DNA from 3 places in the Chromobacterium sp. CV08 genome. Region 1 is predicted to be linked to each of the others. Evidence: predicted binding sites of a transcription regulator. Region 1 holds the regulator's gene; each other region holds the start of a gene.
What was found. The regulator HrcA, encoded in region 1, represses chaperone genes, less so after heat shock. The targets are predictions, from matches to a motif close to ATTAGCACTCGNNNNNNNCGAGTGCTAAT.
Positions count from the first base shown of each region.

Region 1 (6,181 bases):
GCCGACGACTTCCTCGCCCTTCTTGATGCCGCCGGTGCGGCGGATGTCCAGGCGCACCGAGGCGTAGAACTTCAGCGCGTTGCCGCCGGTGGTGGTTTCCGGGTTGCCGAACATCACGCCGATCTTCATCCGGATCTGGTTGATGAAGATCACCAGCGTGTTGGTGCGCTTGATGTTGCCGGTCAGCTTGCGCAGCGCCTGGCTCATCAGGCGGGCCTGCAGGCCGACGTGGCTGTCGCCCATCTCGCCCTCGATTTCAGCCTTCGGCACCAGCGCGGCGACCGAGTCGACGACGATGACGTCGACGCCGCTGGAGCGCACCAGCATGTCGCAGATTTCCAGCGCCTGCTCGCCGGTGTCCGGCTGCGAGATCAGCAGGTCTTCGACGTTGACGCCCAGCTTCTGCGCGTAGACCGGGTCCAACGCGTTTTCGGCGTCGATGTAGGCGCAGGTGCCGCCCAGCTTCTGCGCCTCGGCCACCACCTGCAGACACAGCGTGGTCTTGCCGGACGATTCCGGACCGTAGATCTCGACCACGCGGCCGCGCGGCAGGCCGCCGACACCCAGCGCCAGGTCCAGGCTCAGCGAACCGGTGGAGATCACTTGCAGGTTTTCGGTGATCTGGTTGTCGCTCATCCGCATGATCGAGCCCTTGCCAAACTGCTTTTCAATCTGGGCCAGGGCCGCGGCCAGCGCCTTGCTCTTGTCTTCGGAAGCCATGCTGTCTCCAATGGGGTGTTCGGACCAATGATGGGGGCGATTATCGCAGAAAACCAGAGGTCGAACAGCAGCTTGCGGCCGCCGTTTTCGTGCCATGGTCGTAAAGCCGCGCCACGCCCCCTTTTGGAGCGGTGAAGGATGTGTACAATGGGGACATGATGAACGAACGCGCCCAACATCTGCTGAAGACGCTGATCGAACGCTATATCGCCGACGGTCAGCCGGTCGCCTCGAAGACCCTGTCGCTGCTGCCGGGGGTGGAGCTGTCGTCGGCCACGGTGCGTAATGTGCTGGCCGACCTGGAAAACATGGGGCTGATCGCCTCGCCGCACACCTCGGCCGGCCGGATTCCCACCGCGCGCGGCTATCGGCTCTTCGTCGACAGGCTGCTGACGATACGGCCGCTGGACGAGCTGTCGCGCCACGAACTGGAGGCCAATCTGCAGCCGGACAGCCCGCAGCGCATCGCGCAGGCGGCGTCGTCGCTGCTGTCCGAGCTGACCAGCTTCGCCGGCGTGGTGCTGACGCCGCAGCGCAGCGACGTCGCCTTCCGCCAGATAGAATTCCTGCGCCTGTCCGAACGGCGGGTGCTGATGATACTGGTGACGCTGGACGGCGACGTGCAGAACCACCTGCTGGTGACCGAGCGCGACTACACGCCGTCCGAGCTGGTCGAGGCCGGCAATTTCATCAACCAGCATTACAGCGGCCAGGCGCTGAGCGCCGTCGCGGCGCGCGTGGAGGGCGAGCTCAGGCAGTTGCAGGGCGACATCTCCGAATTGATGGCGGCGGCGGTCAAGCTTGGCCGGCAGACGCTGGCGCAGCGCAGCGAGGACGTGGTGGTCAGCGGCGGTTCGCGGCTGTTCCAGGTGCACGACCTGTCCGACGACCTGTCGCGGCTCAGGGAGCTGTTCGGCGTGTTCGAACGCAAGACCGAGTTGTTGAAGCTGCTGGCCCAGGGGCGGGCGGCGCAGGGCGTGAACATTTTCATCGGCGAGGAGTCTGGAGTCATGACGCTGGACGAATGCTCGGTGGTGACCGCCCCCTATTGCATCAACGGCCAGGTGGTCGGCACGCTGGGCGTGGTCGGCCCGACCCGCATGGCCTACGAGCGGGTGATTCCCATCGTCGACATCACCGCGAGGCTGGTCGGCAACGCGCTGTCCTTCCGCGATTGAGTCCGCGGCCGCTCCATCCAGACATTCCGACAAGAGAACGACCACAATGATGAACCGTATTCCGAAACTGGCCGGCGCGGCCGTCCTGGCCGCCCTGGCCTTCTCCTCCCAGCCGGCGCTGGCCGACGCGGCCTTTCTCGGCCGCCCCGACGTGCAGCGCTACATCGACGAGCAGGTGGCCGGCGGCCGGTTCAGCCGCCCCGAGCTGGAGGCGGTGTTCGCCAATGTCGAATTGAAGCCCAACATCATCCGCATCCTGGACAAGCCGTCTACGTCGCGGCCGTGGTACCAGTTCCGCGCGTCCACCGTCAACGACAGGCTGATCGTCGACGGCGTGGCCTTCTGGCAGGCCAACGCCGACGCGCTCGCGCGCGCCGAGCGCCAGTACGGCGTGGCGCCGGAGCTGATCGTCGCCATCCTCGGCGTCGAGACCCATTACGGCCGCAACACCGGCAGCTTCCGCCTGGTGGATTCGCTGTCGACGATAGGCTTCGACTACCCGCGCCGCGCCGAGTACTTCCGCGGCGAGCTGACCCAGTTCCTGCTTCTGGCCAAGGAGGAGGGCAAGGACCCGCTGACCCTGAAGGGCTCCTACGCCGGCGCGATGGGCCTGCCGCAGTTCATGCCGTCCAGCTACCGCAAATGGGCGGTGGACTTCGACGGCAGCGGCCACCGCGACATCTGGAACAATCCTCACGACGCGATAGGCAGCGTCGCCAACTACTTCCAGCTGCACGGCTGGCGGCACGGCGACGACATCGTCGCCCCGGCCAGCGTCGCGCCGGGCGCCGACGTCGACAAGCTGCTGGCCGACAAATTCAAGCTGCACTACACGGTCGGCGACTTGCGCAAGATGGGCGTGGCGCCGCAGGCGCCGCTGGCCGACGACGTGCCGGCGGTGCTGTTTTCGCTGGAGACTTCGCCCGGCGTCACCGAGTACTGGCTGGGCCTGAACAACTTCTACGCGATCACCCGCTACAACCGCAGCACGCTGTACGCCAAGGCGGTGCAGGAAATCGCCGGCCAGGTGCGCCAACGCTACTACGCGGCGCTGGCGCAGCGGCCGGAGCCGGCCTCGGCCGGTCTGTAGGCGGCAGCGGCCGCACCCGACACCGGCGCCGCCCCGCGGCCGCGCCGGTGAAACCTGTCGCCTTGCGCGGCAATTGCCATTAAAATCCGCCCCCATGAGCTATCAAGTCCTTGCCCGCAAGTGGCGCCCGAAGCGTTTCGCCGACCTGGTCGGCCAGGAACACGTGGTCCGCGCCCTCAGCAACGCCCTCAAGGAGGCGCGGCTGCATCACGCCTATCTGCTGACCGGCACCCGGGGCGTCGGCAAGACCACCATCGCCCGCATCCTGGCCAAGAGCCTGAACTGCGAGACCGGCACCACGGCCGAGCCCTGCGGCGAGTGCCAGGCCTGCCGCCAGATCGATACCGGCCGCTTCGTCGATCTGCTGGAGATAGACGCCGCGTCCAACACCGGCATCGACAATATCCGCGAGGTGCTGGAGAACGCCCAGTACGCGCCGACGATGGGCCGTTTCAAGGTCTATATCATCGACGAAGTGCACATGCTGTCGAAAAGCGCGTTCAACGCGATGCTGAAGACGCTGGAGGAGCCGCCGGCCCACGTCAAGTTCATCCTGGCCACCACCGACCCGCAGAAGGTGCCGGTGACGGTGCTGTCCCGCTGCCTGCAGTTTTCCTTGCGCAATATGACGCCGCAGCAGGTGTCGACCCATCTGGCCCACATGCTGGACGTCGAGGGCATCCATTACGAGGCGCCGGCGCTGGCGCTGCTGGGCCGCGCCGCGTCCGGCTCGATGCGCGACGCGCAGTCGTTGCTGGACCAGGCCATCGCCTACGGTCTCGGCGAGGTCAGGGAAGACGGCGTGCGCGCGATGCTGGGCGCGGTGGACCGCCGCTACCTGTTCACGTTGCTGCAGGCGCTGTCCGCCGCCGACGGCGCGGCGTTGATGGCCGAGGCCGACAGCCTGGCCGAGCGCGGCGTCAGCTTCGATTCGGCCTTGTCCGAACTGGCGGTGCTGCTGCAGCAGCTGGCGCTGGCGCAGACGGTGCCGACGGCGCTGGCCGACGACGAGCCGGAGCGCGACACGATAGTCGCGCTGGCCGACGCGATCGCGCCGCAGGACGTGCAGCTGTACTACCAGATCGCCATCCACGGCCGCAAGGACCTGGCGCTGGCGCCGGACGAGCACGCCGGCTTCAATATGACGCTGCTGCGGATGCTGGCCTTCCATCCGGCCAGGGCGCCGGCGGAGAGCGCCGCGCCTGCGCGCGCCTCCGCGCCGGTCCAGCCGCGTCCGGCGTCGGCATCGGTCGCGTCGGTCGCCAGCGCCTCGGTGCCGGCGCAGCGGGGCATGTCGCCGGCGGCGCGCGCGCTGCAGGCCGCCGGCCTGGGCGCGCAGCCGCAGGGCAAGCCCCGCGCGGCGGAACCTGTCCCGGCCGCCGAGCCGGAACCCGAGCCCGCGCCCGGGGCGACGGCCGCCGAGCCTGTCCCGGCGCCGCGGCCCGAGTCCCGGCCCGCGCCGCAAGCGGCGCCGGTCCAGGCCCGGCCCGAAGCAGCGGCCCGGGACGAGGAGGACGAGCGCGACGACGAGGAGCCCGTCGACGCGCCGTGGTCCGACGACGACGCGATGCCGGCCTACGCGCAGCAGCCTCCGCTGGAGGACGAGCCGTCCGCGGCCGTCGCCTACAGCTTCGACGGCGACTGGCAGCGGCTGGTGGCCGACCTGGGCGCCAAGCTCGGCGCGGCGCGGATGCTGGCCCACAATGCCGTGCTGAAGCGCTGGAGCCAGCAGCGGCTGGAACTGGCGGTGCCTGAGAGCTTCCGCCATATGAGCGGACGCGATTACCAGGAAAAATTGAAAGCCGCGCTGGCCGAACGTTTCGGCCATCCGGTGGATTTGACGGTGACGGTGGAGGAGCTGGGGATGGAAACCCCGGCGATGACCGACGCCAGGCTGCGCCAGGAGCAGCTGGCCGTCGCCCGAGAATGCATGCAAAACGATCCGGTGGTGCAGCAGATGGTGCGCGAATTCGGCGCCACGCTGCTCATCGAGACCATTCAACCCGTACAGGAGTGACCGCGATGTTCGGTAAAGCAGGAATCGCCGGCCTGATGAAGCAGGCCCAGCAAATGCAGGAAAACATGAAAAAGGCCCAGGACGAGCTGGCCAAGGTTGAAGTGGAGGGCCAATCCGGCGCCGGCATGGTCAAGGTCACGATGACTTGTTCGCACGACGTCAAGCGCGTCGCCATCGACGACAGCGTGCTGGACGACAAGGAAATGCTGGAAGACCTGATCGCCGCCGCGTTCAACGACGCGGTGCGCAAGGTCGAGGCCACGACCCAGGAGCGGATGTCCGGCTTCACCAATGGCCTGAACCTGCCGGCCGGGATGAAGCTCCCGTTCTGACCCCAGGCCCGGCGACGGGCCTTTTTCTTCGGCGCGACGGCTGCCGGCATGGCATGCCGCGGCGTCGCGCCGAATTTCCCATCCGCGTCCCGAGACGCTGTTTTGCCTGCAGGTTGATCCCGTGTCGATGAAGAATCCCCCCGCGCTGGAACAATTGATCGCCGCCCTGAAGGTGCTGCCCGGCGTGGGGCCGAAAACCGCCCAGCGCATGGCCTTCCATCTGCTGCAGCGCGACAAGAAAGGCGCCGACAAGCTGGCGCGCGCGCTGGACAAGGCGCTGACCCAGCTGACCCATTGCCAGCGTTGCAATACCTTCAGCGAGGCCGAGCTGTGTCCGATCTGCGCCGACGAGGCGCGCCGTCAGGACCTGCTGTGCATCGTGGAGATGCCGGCCGACCTGATGATGCTGGAGCAGGCCAAATGCTTCGACGGCCTGTATTTCGTGCTGATGGGGCGGATTTCGCCGCTGGACAATATCGGTCCGAAGGACCTGCATCTGGACAAGCTGCTGACGCGGGCGCTGGACGGCCGGGTGGGCGAGGTGGTGATCGCCACCAACTTCACCGCCGAGGGCGAGGTCACCGCCCACATGCTCAGCGAGCTGTTCAAGGACCGCGGCCTTGCCGTGACGCGGATCGCGCGCGGCATGCCGGTCGGCGGCGAGCTGGAGTACGTCGATCTGGGCACGCTGGCGCAAGCGGTGTACGAGCGCCGCGGCGTGTAGGCCGGCATTGTCTTGTCATGGCCGTTTCGCTAGAATCGGCTCTTCCCGTCCCGTTTCATCCTCAGGAGTCCTGTCGAAATGAACAAGTGATGCCCGGATGCCCACCGCATCCCCGATTCG
Region 1 is NZ_CP150453.1:3,629,370-3,635,550, reverse strand. Features, by position in the region: gene recA (recombinase RecA) at 1-720, opposite strand, end outside; gene hrcA (heat-inducible transcriptional repressor HrcA) at 879-1,898, shown strand; gene mltB (lytic murein transglycosylase B) at 1,945-2,988, shown strand; gene dnaX (DNA polymerase III subunit gamma/tau) at 3,083-5,005, shown strand; gene WNM05_RS16640 (YbaB/EbfC family nucleoid-associated protein) at 5,011-5,337, shown strand; gene recR (recombination mediator RecR) at 5,465-6,061, shown strand.

Region 2 (6,181 bases), 1.0 Mb from region 1:
CTGGTCCGGCGCGCGGCTGCCGCTGGCCTACGGCCTGGGCCTGTGCCTGCTGGCGTGGTTCTGGCTGCGGCGCGCGGGCCGGGACGAGACGCTGCTGCGCATGCTGCGGGCGCTGATCGCGGCGATGATCGTGCTGGCGCTGGTACAGCTGTTCAATGAGGAGATCGTCTGGGCGCTGAACCGGTTGGGCTTGCCGATACATGCGCAGAGCGGTTCCGAGCGTATGCTGGACGCCGGTTTCGGCGCGCGGCGCCGCATCGAGTGGACCAAGGCCTGGATGGTGTTCCGCGAGCACCCGTGGTTCGGCGTCGGGCTGGCGCGCTACCCGGCGCAGTCGGTCTGGCTGGAAGCCTACGGCGGCCTGCCCAAGTATCCGGAAGGCGTGTTGTTCACCCAGAGCCATAATCTGATCTTCCAGCTCCTGGCCGAGAGCGGCCTCAGCGGCGCGCTGTTCGCGGCGGCCGGCCTGCTGGCCTGTCTGCTGCCCTTCTTCGGCCGCGGGCGGCAGAGCGCGGAAAACCTGCTGCTGCTGGCCATCGCGATGATGATATTGATCCACAGCATGTTCGAGTTTCCGCTGTGGTATCTGCCCTTCCTGGCGATGCTGGTGACGGTGTGCACGCTGGGGCCGGCGCCGACCTGGCGGCTGCCGACCCGCACCGGCGTGCTGCGGCTGGCCTGCGCCGGCGCCGGCGCGCTGATGGCGCTGCACATCGTCAGCGGAGCCTTCATCTTCTGGCGCCTGGTGGTCTACAGCGGCCCCAGCCAGTCGGCGGCCGAGAACATCCGCCGCGTCGACTACATCGCCAAGGTGGAGCTGAATCCGTTGTGGGCCGACGCCGGCGCGATGGTGATGGGCAACTACCTGCTGCCCAGCCGCCGGCATCTGGACATCGTGCTGCCGTTCTACCAGGATCTGGCGCGGAACCAGCCCTATATCGCGGTGCTGCAGCGGCTGAGCGTATGCCAGGCGCTGGCCGGCCAGAAGGAAGAGGCCAGGCGCACGCTGGAGCAGGCGATCGCCAATTATCCGGACGAGGTGATGAAGCTGGAGGCCAGCCTGCGGGCCTGGAACGAGCCCGAGGTCAGGCCGCTGGCGGAACTGGCGGCGCGGGTCAAGGCGATCTATCTGCGGCACGGCGCCTACACCGACGGCGCGCGATTGGCGGCGGTGGAGGCGGTGGCCGCGCCGGTCACCAGAAAACCGCTGTTTTGAGCGCCGGAGACATTCGACGGGTTTTGTCCGGCCGGCGCATGCGGTATGCTGCCGGCTTTGCCGTTCCAACATCTGATCCGCCATGACTTTTCAGAAAATTTCCGAACGCCTGGCATTGCTGTCCCTGTGCCTGATCGCCATCGTGCCGTTCGCCTCGCGCGTCCATTTCGTGCCATTGCCGCAGTGGTTCGGCGAGATCAACGTGATCTGGCTGCTGCTGGCGGCCGGCGCGCTGCTGCTGCCGTCCGGCCGCCTGTTCGACGCGATGCCGCGCGCCGGCTGGTGGTGTTTGCTGCTGGCGGCGATATGGGGCCTGCAGCCGCAGTTCGTCAGCCTGATGTTCCCGGGCATGAGCTACGCCACCGCGCTGGGCTGGCTGGCGCTGGCGCTGCTGGCCTCGGTGACCGCCTCGCTGCGGGGCGCCTTCGGCGAGCGCGAGTTCGCCGTATGGCTGGCGCGCGCCATCATCGTCGGCGGCCTGGTGCAGTCGCTGATTGGCGCCGCCCAGCTGACCGGCCTGGCGCCGGCGCTGGGCCTGTTCTACGACGGCTCGCATCCGACCACCAATATCTTCGGCCACATCGGCCAGCGCAACCAGTACGCCCACTACTTGATGTGGTCGGTGATTTCCGGCGTCTACCTGTTCGCCGTCAGGCGTCTGGGCCGCGGCTGGCTGACGGCGCTGACGCTGTGGATGGCGCTGATGCTGGCCTGGGCCGGTTCGCGCACCACGCTGCTCTACCTGCTGGCGATGGCGGCGCTGGCCGCGCTGTGGTGGTGGCGCAACCGCAATGAGACCTCGCGCCGGCTGCTGGCGGCGATGTCGGCGGTCTGCGCGGTCATTCTGGCCGCCCAGTTCGCGCTGCCGCTGGTCAATCACCTGGTGTCGCTGCTGACCCATGCCGACGTCGAGAACGCTTCCGGCGTCGCGCGGCTGGCCGCCAACGGCGACGATATGGGCGCGCGCCGCTTCACCGAGATGCACAAGGCCTGGATGACCTTCCGGGCGCATCCGCTGTGGGGCGTGGGCTGGTCGCAATACGCCGCCGAGAGCGTCAGGCTGCAGCAGCTGCCGCAATTCGCCGCCGCCGGCTACAACAGCGGCCTGTTCACCAATGCCCACAATCTGGTGCTGCAGCTGCTGGCCGAAATGGGCGGTGTCGCCACCGCGCTGGTCTTGGGCGGCTTCGTCTGGGTGGCGCTGCCGTTCTTCCGTCGTCGCGCCGAGCCGGAAGGCGTGCTGGCGCTGGGCTGCCTGGCGGTGACGCTGACCCACAGCATGCTGGAATACCCGCTGTGGTACTACTATTTCCTCGCGATGCTGGTGCTGTTCGCCGCGATGGCGCCGCGCGACGAGAAGATCGTGGCCTGGCCGCTGCGCCTGCCGCTGCTGGCGGCGCTGGTGTGGGTCGGCTGGCTGTCGATCAGCACCACGCCGATGTTCTGGGAGCTGGTCAATCTGTACACGCCGACCGGCAACGCGCAGAAGGACGCCAAGCGCGCCGAGCGCCTGATCGCGATCGTCGACACCAAGCCGCTGTTCGCCTATCACGCGCTGTACACGCTGGACGACTATCTGCCGATCAACCGCGACAATCTGCGGCAGAAGCTGGCGCTGGAGGACAGGCTGACCGCCTTCCGCCCGTACCCGGACGTGATGCTGAAGCGCGCGCAGATGGAAATCCTGGCCGGCCAGCAACAGCAGGCCGAGCAGACGCTGCGCACCACGCTGGCCTCGTTCCCGACCTATGCCGGCCAGTTCCTGGAGACGCTGGGCGACCAGGACCCGGCCTGGGAGCCGCTGCGCAGGATCAGCCGGGAGGTCTACGACAAGCTGCCGGCCAAGTTCCGTACCTTGCAGGAATAAGCCCGTTCCCGCCCGGGGGCGGGAACGGAATGAAAAAAGCCGCTCGAATCATCGAGCGGCTTTTTCTTGCGGCGGGCGGGATCAGTTGTCCAGCACCACGCCCTCGCTGAGCGCGGCCTTCATCTTGGACAGCGCCTTGGCCTCGATCTGGCGGATGCGCTCGGCCGACACGCCGAATTCGGCGGCCAGCTCGTGCAGCGTCGCGCCGCTGTCGTCGGCCAGCCAGCGGGCCTCGACGATGCGGCGGCTGCGGTCGTCCAGCGCCGACAACGCGTATTCCAGGCCTTCCGACTGCAGGCGGTCGAAGGCGCGGCGTTCCAGCGCGCGCGTCGGCTCGCTGTGGCTGTCGGCCAGCCAGTCTATCGGCGCGTAGCTGTCCTCGTCGTCGCTGTCTGCGAGCAGGGACAGGTCCTGGCCGTTCATGCGGATCTCCATCTCGCGGACTTCCTCGGGCTTGACGCCCAGGTCTTCGGCGATGGATTTGGCCTCCTGCTCGGACAGCGCGGAAAAACCGCTCTTCATGCTGCGCAGATTGAAGAACAGTTTTCGTTGCGGCTTGGTGGTGGCGATGCGCACCAGTCGCCAGTTGCGCAGGATGAATTCGTGGATCTCGGCCTTGATCCAGTGGATGGCGAACGAAAACAGACGCACGCCGCGGCCCGGCTCGAAGCGTTTGACCGCCTTCATCAGACCGATATTGCCTTCCTGGATCAGATCCGCCTGCTGCAGGCCGTAACCGGCGTAGCCGCGAGAGACCGACACCACCACGCGCAGATGCGACAGCACCATCTGCCGGGCCGCTTCCAGATCGTTTTCCTGCTGGAAACGGGTCGCGAGTTCGGTTTCCTGTTCCGGCGACAGCATCGGGACGCTGTTGACCGCCTGGATGTACTGCTCCAGGCTGCCGCTAGTGGACGGGACCGGAAGAGCAAATGTTGTGTTCATTGCGATGGCTACCTCCTTGGGTAGTGCTATGTTAGCACTCGAGTATGGAGAGTGCTAGCAAGGAAAGGTTCCCCGGTCAATGATATTTCACAATCGACGCGATAGCGGAAACCTTTCATGCGGCATATTCATTGCGGCTCAGCCTTGCGCAGATGATGGTCGGCCGCCAGGCGCGCGCCCAGTATCGCCAGAACCGCGGCGATGGCGATCAGCGCGGCCAGCTCCTGCGGATCGAGCACGCGCAGCTCCACCCGCTCGCCGTACAGCATCGCGAATTCGCGTATCGCCGGATTGGCCGAAGCGGCCAGCCAGCAGGACAGGCCCCAGGCCAGCAGCGCGGCGAACACGCCCTGCCACATCGCGTGGTACAGGAAGGGGCGGCGGATGAAGCTGTCGGTGGCGCCTATCAGCTTGGACACGGCGATCTCGTCCTGGCGGGCCAGGATCTGCATCCGGATCGCGTTGTGGGTGACCAGCACCAGCGCCAGGCCCAGCGCGGCGGCCAGGAACCAGGTCAGCTTCCTGCCCATCTCCACCATGCCGTACAGGCGTTTCGCCCAATGGGCGTCGAACTGCGCCGTCTCCACCATGGGCAGGCCGGACAGTTCTTTCTGCAGCATCTCCAGCTCGCGAGGCTCCAGCGATTTCGGCGTCACCACGAAGGCGTCCGGCAGCGGATTGCCGTCGAGGCCGTCGGACAGGCCGGACAAGCCGTTGCGCTTTTCCAGATCCTGCAGCGCCTGGCCCTTGCTGACGAAGGTGAAGCTCTTCAGCTTGGGATGATGGGACAGCGTGCTGTTGACGGCGGCGATGTCCGCCTGCTCGGCGGTCAGCTCCATGAACAGCGTGATCTGGGGCGTCGCGGTCAGGCGGCCCACCCAGTCCTGCACGCTGCTGACCGTCAGGTACAGCGACAGCGGCAGGGCCAGCGCCAGCGCCAGCATCAGCAAGGTCAGCAGGCTGCCGAACGGTTGGCGCAGAATCTTGATCAGCGCCTGCTTGGCGCTTTGCCAGTTCAGATAGAGAAAGTGTTTCATGCGGCGAACTGTCCTTCCCTCAGGCGGATGATGCGGCGACCGTAATCTTCCATCAGCGTTTCGTCGTGCGCGGAAATCAGCACGGTGACGCCGACCTGATGGAAGGACTTGAACAATTCCATGATGTCCAGCGCGTAGGCGCGGTCCAGATTGGCCGACGGCTCGTCGGCCAGCAGGATGCTGGGGCGGTGCACGACGGCGCGGGCGATGCACAGCCGCTGCTGCTCGCCGCCGGACAGACGTATCGGCATGCTCTTTTCCTTGCCGAGCAGGCCCACCTTGTCCAGCGCGGCGCGGACCCGCTTGGCGGCGTCGCGGCGGTCGAAGCCTATGATGTCCAGCGGCAGCATCACATTGTCGAACACGCTGCGGTCGAACAGGATCTTGTGGTCCTGGAACACCATGCCCAGATGCTGGCGCACGTAGGGCACCTGGCTGGCGCGCAGCTTCGACAGGTTCTGGCCGTTGACCAGCACGCTGCCGCTGGTGGCGCGCTCGATGCCGGCAATCAGTTTCAGCAGCGTCGACTTGCCGGCGCCGGAGTGGCCGGCGAGAAAGACCATCTCGCCGGTTTCTATCGTGAAGGACAGGTTCTTCAGGGCTTCGTTGCCGCCGGGATAGCGCTTGGTGACCTGGTCGAACTGTATCATGTGGTGATTTCCCGCTGTTTGGGCTGAGAAGGACGGCCGCGTCCGGCGGCCGCCGACGGCGATTATTCGAACAGCGCGTCGATGTAGTCGCGGCTGTCGAACGGTCTCAGGTCGTCTATGCTTTCGCCCACGCCGATGAAGCGCAGCGGGATGGGCCGTTGCTTGGCGATGGCGGCGATGACGCCGCCCTTGGCGGTGCCGTCCAGCTTGGTCAGGATCAGGCCGGTCAGTCCCAGCGCGTCGTCGAAGGCCTTGACCTGGCTGACCGTGTTCTGGCCGATATTGGCGTCCAGCACCAGCACCACCTCGTGCGGCGCGTCCGGCAGCGCCTTCTGGATCACCCGCTTCACCTTCTTGATTTCCTCCATCAGGTGCAACTGGGTCGGCAGCCGGCCGGCGGTGTCGGCCAGCACGATGTCGATGCCGCGGGCGACGGCGGCCTGGATCGCGTCATAGCAGACGGCTG
Region 2 is NZ_CP150453.1:4,658,005-4,664,185, reverse strand. Features, by position in the region: gene WNM05_RS21320 (PglL family O-oligosaccharyltransferase) at 1-1,216, shown strand, start outside; gene WNM05_RS21315 (Wzy polymerase domain-containing protein) at 1,299-3,083, shown strand; gene rpoH (RNA polymerase sigma factor RpoH) at 3,165-4,028, opposite strand; gene ftsX (permease-like cell division protein FtsX) at 4,157-5,065, opposite strand; gene ftsE (cell division ATP-binding protein FtsE) at 5,062-5,715, opposite strand; gene ftsY (signal recognition particle-docking protein FtsY) at 5,778-6,181, opposite strand, start outside.
Region 2: a site for HrcA is predicted at 4,059-4,087, ahead of rpoH (RNA polymerase sigma factor RpoH). Genes of this name have one in related genera too.

Region 3 (6,181 bases), 830 kb from region 1:
CGATCTACGGCGACGGCCGCCAGGTGCGCGACTGGCTGTACGTCAAGGATCACTGCGGCGCGATCCGCCGCGTGCTGGAAGCCGGCGTGCCCGGCGAGACCTACAATGTCGGCGGCTGGAACGAGAAGACCAATCTGGAAGTGGTGCACGCCATTTGCGCCATCCTGGACCGGACCCGGCCCCGCGCCGACGGGCTCGGCTACCGGGAACAGATTCAGTTCGTCGCCGACCGGCCCGGCCACGACCGCCGCTACGCGATCGACGCCGGCAAGCTGGAGCGCGAGCTCGGCTGGCGGCCGGAGGAGACCTTCGACAGCGGCATAGCCAAGACCGTCGAATGGTATCTGGCCAACCCGGAATGGATAGAACATGTCAGCAGCGGCAGCTACCGCGACTGGCTGAACAAACAATACGGTTGAACGCCATGCCCCGCATCCTCATCACCGGCAGCAACGGCCAGGTCGGCCACGAATTGGTGCGCAGCCTGGCGCCGCTCGGCGAACTGATCGCCACCGACCGACGGCAACTCGATCTCGGCCAGTCCCCGGCCGTGATCGAAGAGGCGCTGGAACGATTCCGGCCCGACATCATCGTCAATCCGGCCGCCTACACCGCGGTGGACCGGGCGGAAGGCGACGAGGCCGCCGCCATGGCCGTCAATGCCGCCGCGCCCGGTGTCCTGGCCCGCTGGGCGGCCGGGCATCGGGCGCTGCTGGTGCACTACTCGACCGACTACGTCTTCGACGGCGGCGGACAACGGCCGTGGCGCGAGGACGACGCGACGGCTCCGCAATCGGCCTATGGCCGCAGCAAGCGGGACGGCGAGGAGGCGGTGCGCCGCGAGACACCATCCCACCTGATCCTGCGCACCAGCTGGGTATTCGGCGCCCATGGCGGCAATTTCCTGAAAACCATGCTGAAACTGGGACAGGAAAGGACAGCGCTCAAGGTGGTCGACGACCAGATAGGCGCGCCGGCCTCGGCCGCCTGGATCGCCGACGTGACCGCGGAGCTGATACGGCGATACCTGGCCTCGCCGGCCGGCTTCGCCTACGGCACCTACCACCTCGCCCCCGGCGGCGAAACCAGCTGGCATGGCTACGCCGCCTATCTGCTGAAGCGCGCGGCAGCCCTGGGACTACCGCTGGCGCTGGACCCGGAGCGCATCGAAGGCATCCCGAGCAGCGAATATCCGCTGCCGGCCAAGCGCCCGGCCAATTCCCGGCTGTGCTGCGACAAGCTGCGACAAACCTTTGGCATCGAGCAGCCCGCCTGGCAGGCCGGCGTCGACCAGGTCCTGGCCCAGCTGCTGCCGGCCGAAAACAACCACGCCACGCGCCGATAAAAGGAAAACCATCATGAGACGCAAAGGCATCATTCTCGCGGGCGGTTCCGGAACCCGGCTCTATCCGGCCACCATCGCGGTCAGCAAGCAGCTGCTGCCGATCTACGACAAGCCGATGATCTACTATCCGCTGAGCACGCTGATGCTGGCGGGCCTGCAGGACATCCTGATCATCTCCACTCCGCAGGACACGCCCCGCTTCCAGCAACTGCTCGGCGACGGCAGCCAGTGGGGGATCAATCTGCAATACGCGGTGCAGGCGAGCCCGGACGGACTGGCCCAGGCCTTCCTGATAGGCGAGTCCTTCCTCGACGGCAGCCCGTCGGCGCTGGTGCTCGGCGACAACATCTTCTACGGCCATGAGTTCTCGACGCTGCTGCAGACCGCCAACGCCCAGGACGACGGCGCGACGGTGTTCGCCTACCGCGTCAGCGATCCGGAGCGCTACGGCGTCGTCGAGTTCGACCAGCGGGGCAAGGCGCTGTCCATCGAGGAAAAACCGGCTCGGCCGAAATCCAGTTATGCGGTGACCGGCCTGTACTTCTACGACAATCAAGTCGTCGAAATCGCCAAGAGCATCCGTCCGTCCCCGCGCGGCGAGCTGGAGATCACCGACGTCAACAACCGCTATCTGCAGCAGGGGCGGCTGACGGTGCAGACCATGGGCCGCGGCTACGCCTGGCTGGACACCGGCACCCACGAGTCGCTGCTGGAGGCCGGCCAGTTCATCGCCACGATAGAAAATCGCCAGGGGCAGAAAGTCGCCTGCCCGGAAGAGATCGCCTTCCGCCAGGGCTGGATAGGCGCCGAGCAGGTCGCTCGCCTGGCCCAGCCGCTGCAGAAGACCGGTTACGGCCGCTATCTGATGGCCATGCTGGCGAACTGAGAACTCCGGACGGAACACATGAACGTAATCGATACCGACATCCCCGCAGTCAAGATCATCGAACCCAAGGTATTCGGCGATGAGCGCGGCTTTTTCTTCGAAAGTTTCAATCATCGGCAGTTCGAGCAGGCGATCGGCGAGACCGTCGCCTTCGTGCAGGACAATCACAGTCGCTCCGGCAACGGCGTGCTGCGCGGCCTGCACTATCAGCTGGATCCGCATCCGCAGGGCAAGCTGGTGCGCGTCGTCGCCGGCGCGGTATTCGACGTCGCCGTCGACATCCGGCCCGGCTCCGAGACCTTCGGCAAGTGGGTGGGCGTGGAATTGAGCGCGGCCAACAAGCGCCAGCTGTGGATTCCCGCGGGTTTCGCCCACGGCTTCCTGACGCTGAGCGACGACGTGGAATTCCTGTACAAGACGACGGACTACTGGCATCCGGAGCTGGAACGCAGCATAGCCTGGGACGATGCCGAGCTGGCGATCGCCTGGCCGCTGAGCGGCGCGCCGACGCTGTCGGCCAAGGACCAGGCCGGCGCGCCGTTCGCCTCGCTGCCGCGCTGAAACGCCGCGCCGCAAACAAACAGCCCCGCAGGCTTGCGCCGCGGGGCTGTTTGCGTCGACGGGCATGCGAACATGCCCGCCTGTACGGCTCGATTTACATCATGCCGCCCATGCCGCCCATGCCGCCCATGTCCGGCATGCCTGCGGCCGGCTTGTCTTCCGGCAGCTCGGCGATCATGCAGTCGGTGGTCAGCATCAGGCCGGCCACGGAAGCGGCGTGTTGCAGCGCGGAGCGGGTCACCTTGGCCGGATCCAGCACGCCCATTTCCAGCATGTCGCCGTATTCGCCGCTGGCGGCGTTGTAGCCGAAGTTGCCCTTGCCTTCCAGCACCTTGTTCACGACAACCGACGGCTCGTCGCCGGCGTTCTTGACGATCTGGCGCAGCGGAGCCTCGATCGCGCGCAGCACGATCTTGACGCCGGCTTCCTGGTCGACGTTGTCGGTCTTCAGGCTTTCCAGCGTGGCGCGGGCGCGCAGCAGGGCTACGCCACCGCCAGGCACCACGCCTTCTTCAACCGCGGCGCGGGTCGCATGCAGCGCGTCTTCGACGCGGGCCTTCTTCTCTTTCATTTCCACTTCGGTGGCGGCGCCGACCTTGATCACGGCAACGCCGCCGGCCAGCTTGGCCACGCGCTCTTGCAGCTTCTCGCGGTCGTAGTCGGAAGTGGCTTCTTCGATCTGCTTGCGGATCTCGCCGACGCGTGCCTGGATGGTGGCGGCTTGACCGGCGCCGTCGATGATGGTGGTGTTTTCCTTGCCCACTTCAACACGCTTGGCTTGGCCCAGCTGGTCCAGCGTAGCCTTTTCCAGCGTCAGGCCGACTTCTTCGGCGATCACTTCGCCGCCGGTCAGCACGGCGATGTCGTTCAGCATGGCCTTGCGGCGGTCGCCGAAGCCCGGAGCCTTGACGGCGACAACCTTCAGGATGCCGCGGATGGTGTTCACCACCAGCGTAGCCAGCGCTTCGCCTTCGACGTCTTCGGCGATGATCAGCAGCGGACGGCCGGACTTGGCCACCTGCTCCAGCACCGGCAGCAGATCGCGGATGTTGGAGATCTTCTTGTCGAACAGCAGGATGAACGGATTGTCCAGAGCGGCGATCTGCTTGTCCTGGTTGTTGATGAAGTACGGGGACAGGTAGCCGCGGTCGAACTGCATGCCTTCCACGACGTCCAGCTCGTTGTTCAGGCTCTTGCCGTCTTCAACGGTGATCACGCCTTCCTTGCCCACTTTTTCCATCGCGTTGGCGATGATTTCGCCGATATCGCTATCGGAGTTGGCGGAGATGGAGCCGACCTGGGCGATTTCCTTGGAGGTCGCGCACGGCTTGGCGATCTTGGCGATCTCGCCGACCAGCGACACCACGGCCTTGTCGATGCCGCGCTTCAGGTCCATCGGGTTCATGCCGGCGGCGACGAACTTCATGCCTTCCTGCACGATGGCCTGGGCCAGAACGGTGGCGGTGGTGGTGCCGTCGCCGGCCACGTCGGAAGTCTTGGAAGCCACTTCCTTCACCATTTGCGCGCCCATGTTCTCGAACTTGTCCTTCAGTTCGACTTCCTTGGCGACGGACACGCCGTCCTTGGTGATGGTCGGCGCGCCGAAGGAGCGGTCCAGCACCACGTTGCGGCCTTTCGGGCCCAGGGTCACCTTGACCGCGTCGGCCAGGATGTTGACGCCGGCCACCATCTTGGTACGGGCGGATTCACCGAACTTAACGTCTTTAGCTGCCATGCTTAACTCTCCAGAATTCTGTCTTTAAGTGATCGGTTCAGGGGTCGGATTACTCAACGATGCCCATGACGTCTTCCTCGCGCATCACGAGGACTTCATTGCCGTCGACCTTGACGGTCTGGCCGGAGTACTTGCCAAAAATCACTTTGTCGCCGGCTTTCAGTTCCAGCGGACGGCGCTCGCCGTTTTCCAGGATCTTGCCGTTACCAACGGCCAGGACCTCGCCCATGTCCGGCTTCTCGGCCGCGGCGCCCGGCAGAACGATACCGGAAGCGGTCTTTTCTTCAGCCTCGAGGCGCTTGATAACAACACGGTCGTGCAGGGGACGGATTGCCATTGATCTCTCCTAATGCAGTGGCTGTTTGAGAGTTGAAAACCAAAATCTATCTGGGTAGCGGCCAAGCGGATTAGCACTCGACCATCGCGAGTGCTAATAATAGGGACGACACGGGGGGTTTTCAAGAGGGGCGGCCGCCCCTCCGGAAACGGCGGCCTCAGCGGGCCGTCGAGGAACGCCGCAGCACCAGCCAGCGCGGCGTGCGGAAACGGATGATCATCCGGTAAACCGCCATATAAGCCATCACGAACAGCAGGCAGAAGGCGGCCAGCACCGGGGTGCTCTGCCAGAACAGCATCGCCGGCACCACCGAGATGCTGGACAACGCCCACAGATAGGGCGAGGTCAGGCTGTTGCGCAAGGTCAGGTGCATCGCGTCCTTGGAGCCGACCATCCAGCGCACCAGCCGCTTGTACACCAGCATGTGCAGGTGCAGGCCGTCCGGCATGCCGGGCGACATGCCGCGCAGAAACTTCTTGCGGTAGATCGAATACAGCGTCTCGAACACCGGGTAGATCACGCACAGCATCGGGAACCACGGCGACACCTGCGGATGGCGCGCCACCAGCAACACCGCCACCTCGGCGATCATGAAGCCCACCAGATAGGCGCCGCCGTCGCCGGCGAAGATCAGGCCCCGCGGGAAATTCCAGAACAGAAAACCGGCTATCGCGCCTATCATCGCGAAACAGACGCCCAACAACAGCGGGTCCTGTACCTTGAACGCGACATAGGCCATCGCCAGGAAGATGAAAATGGCCACCACGCCGGACAGGCCGTTATAGCCGTCGATGATGTTGACCGCGTGCGCGACGCCGCCGACCGCCACCACCGTCAGCAGAAAGGACAGCACGGCGAAATGGCTCAGCAACGGGTCCAGGAACGGAATGTCGAGCCGCGTCAGCCCGGCGCCCAAGGCGAAATAGGCCAGACCCGCCGAGACGAAGGTGGCCAGCAACCGCGGCAACGGACCGATCTTCTTGGTCATGTCCTCCAGCAGGCCGGCGCAGAAGGCCGGCAGCGCGACGGCCAGCAACAGCAGGATGTCCAGATCGCGCAGCAGCCAGGCCAGCACGCAGCAACCGCCCAGCAAGCCCGCCGCCAGCGGCACGCCGCCGACCCTAGGCACAGGCAGCGCGTGGAATTTCTGAACCCCGCCGAGATCATGGTCGGAAGTGAAACGTTCGTGCAGATGGCTGAAGTGGATCAGGAACATCGCAACGAATAACGATAGAAAAGTCGAAATTATCAGAATTTGTAGCATAAGTTTTCGCCGACAGTTCAGATTGAGAAAGTCCGGTGCCGGCGGCGCGGTGG
Region 3 is NZ_CP150453.1:4,462,694-4,468,874, forward strand. Features, by position in the region: gene rfbB (dTDP-glucose 4,6-dehydratase) at 1-419, shown strand, start outside; gene rfbD (dTDP-4-dehydrorhamnose reductase) at 425-1,345, shown strand; gene rfbA (glucose-1-phosphate thymidylyltransferase RfbA) at 1,359-2,231, shown strand; gene rfbC (dTDP-4-dehydrorhamnose 3,5-epimerase) at 2,250-2,792, shown strand; gene groL (chaperonin GroEL) at 2,887-4,527, opposite strand; gene groES (co-chaperone GroES) at 4,577-4,864, opposite strand; gene WNM05_RS20340 (MraY family glycosyltransferase) at 5,022-6,080, opposite strand.
Region 3: a site for HrcA is predicted at 4,934-4,962, ahead of groES (co-chaperone GroES). Genes of this name have one in related genera too.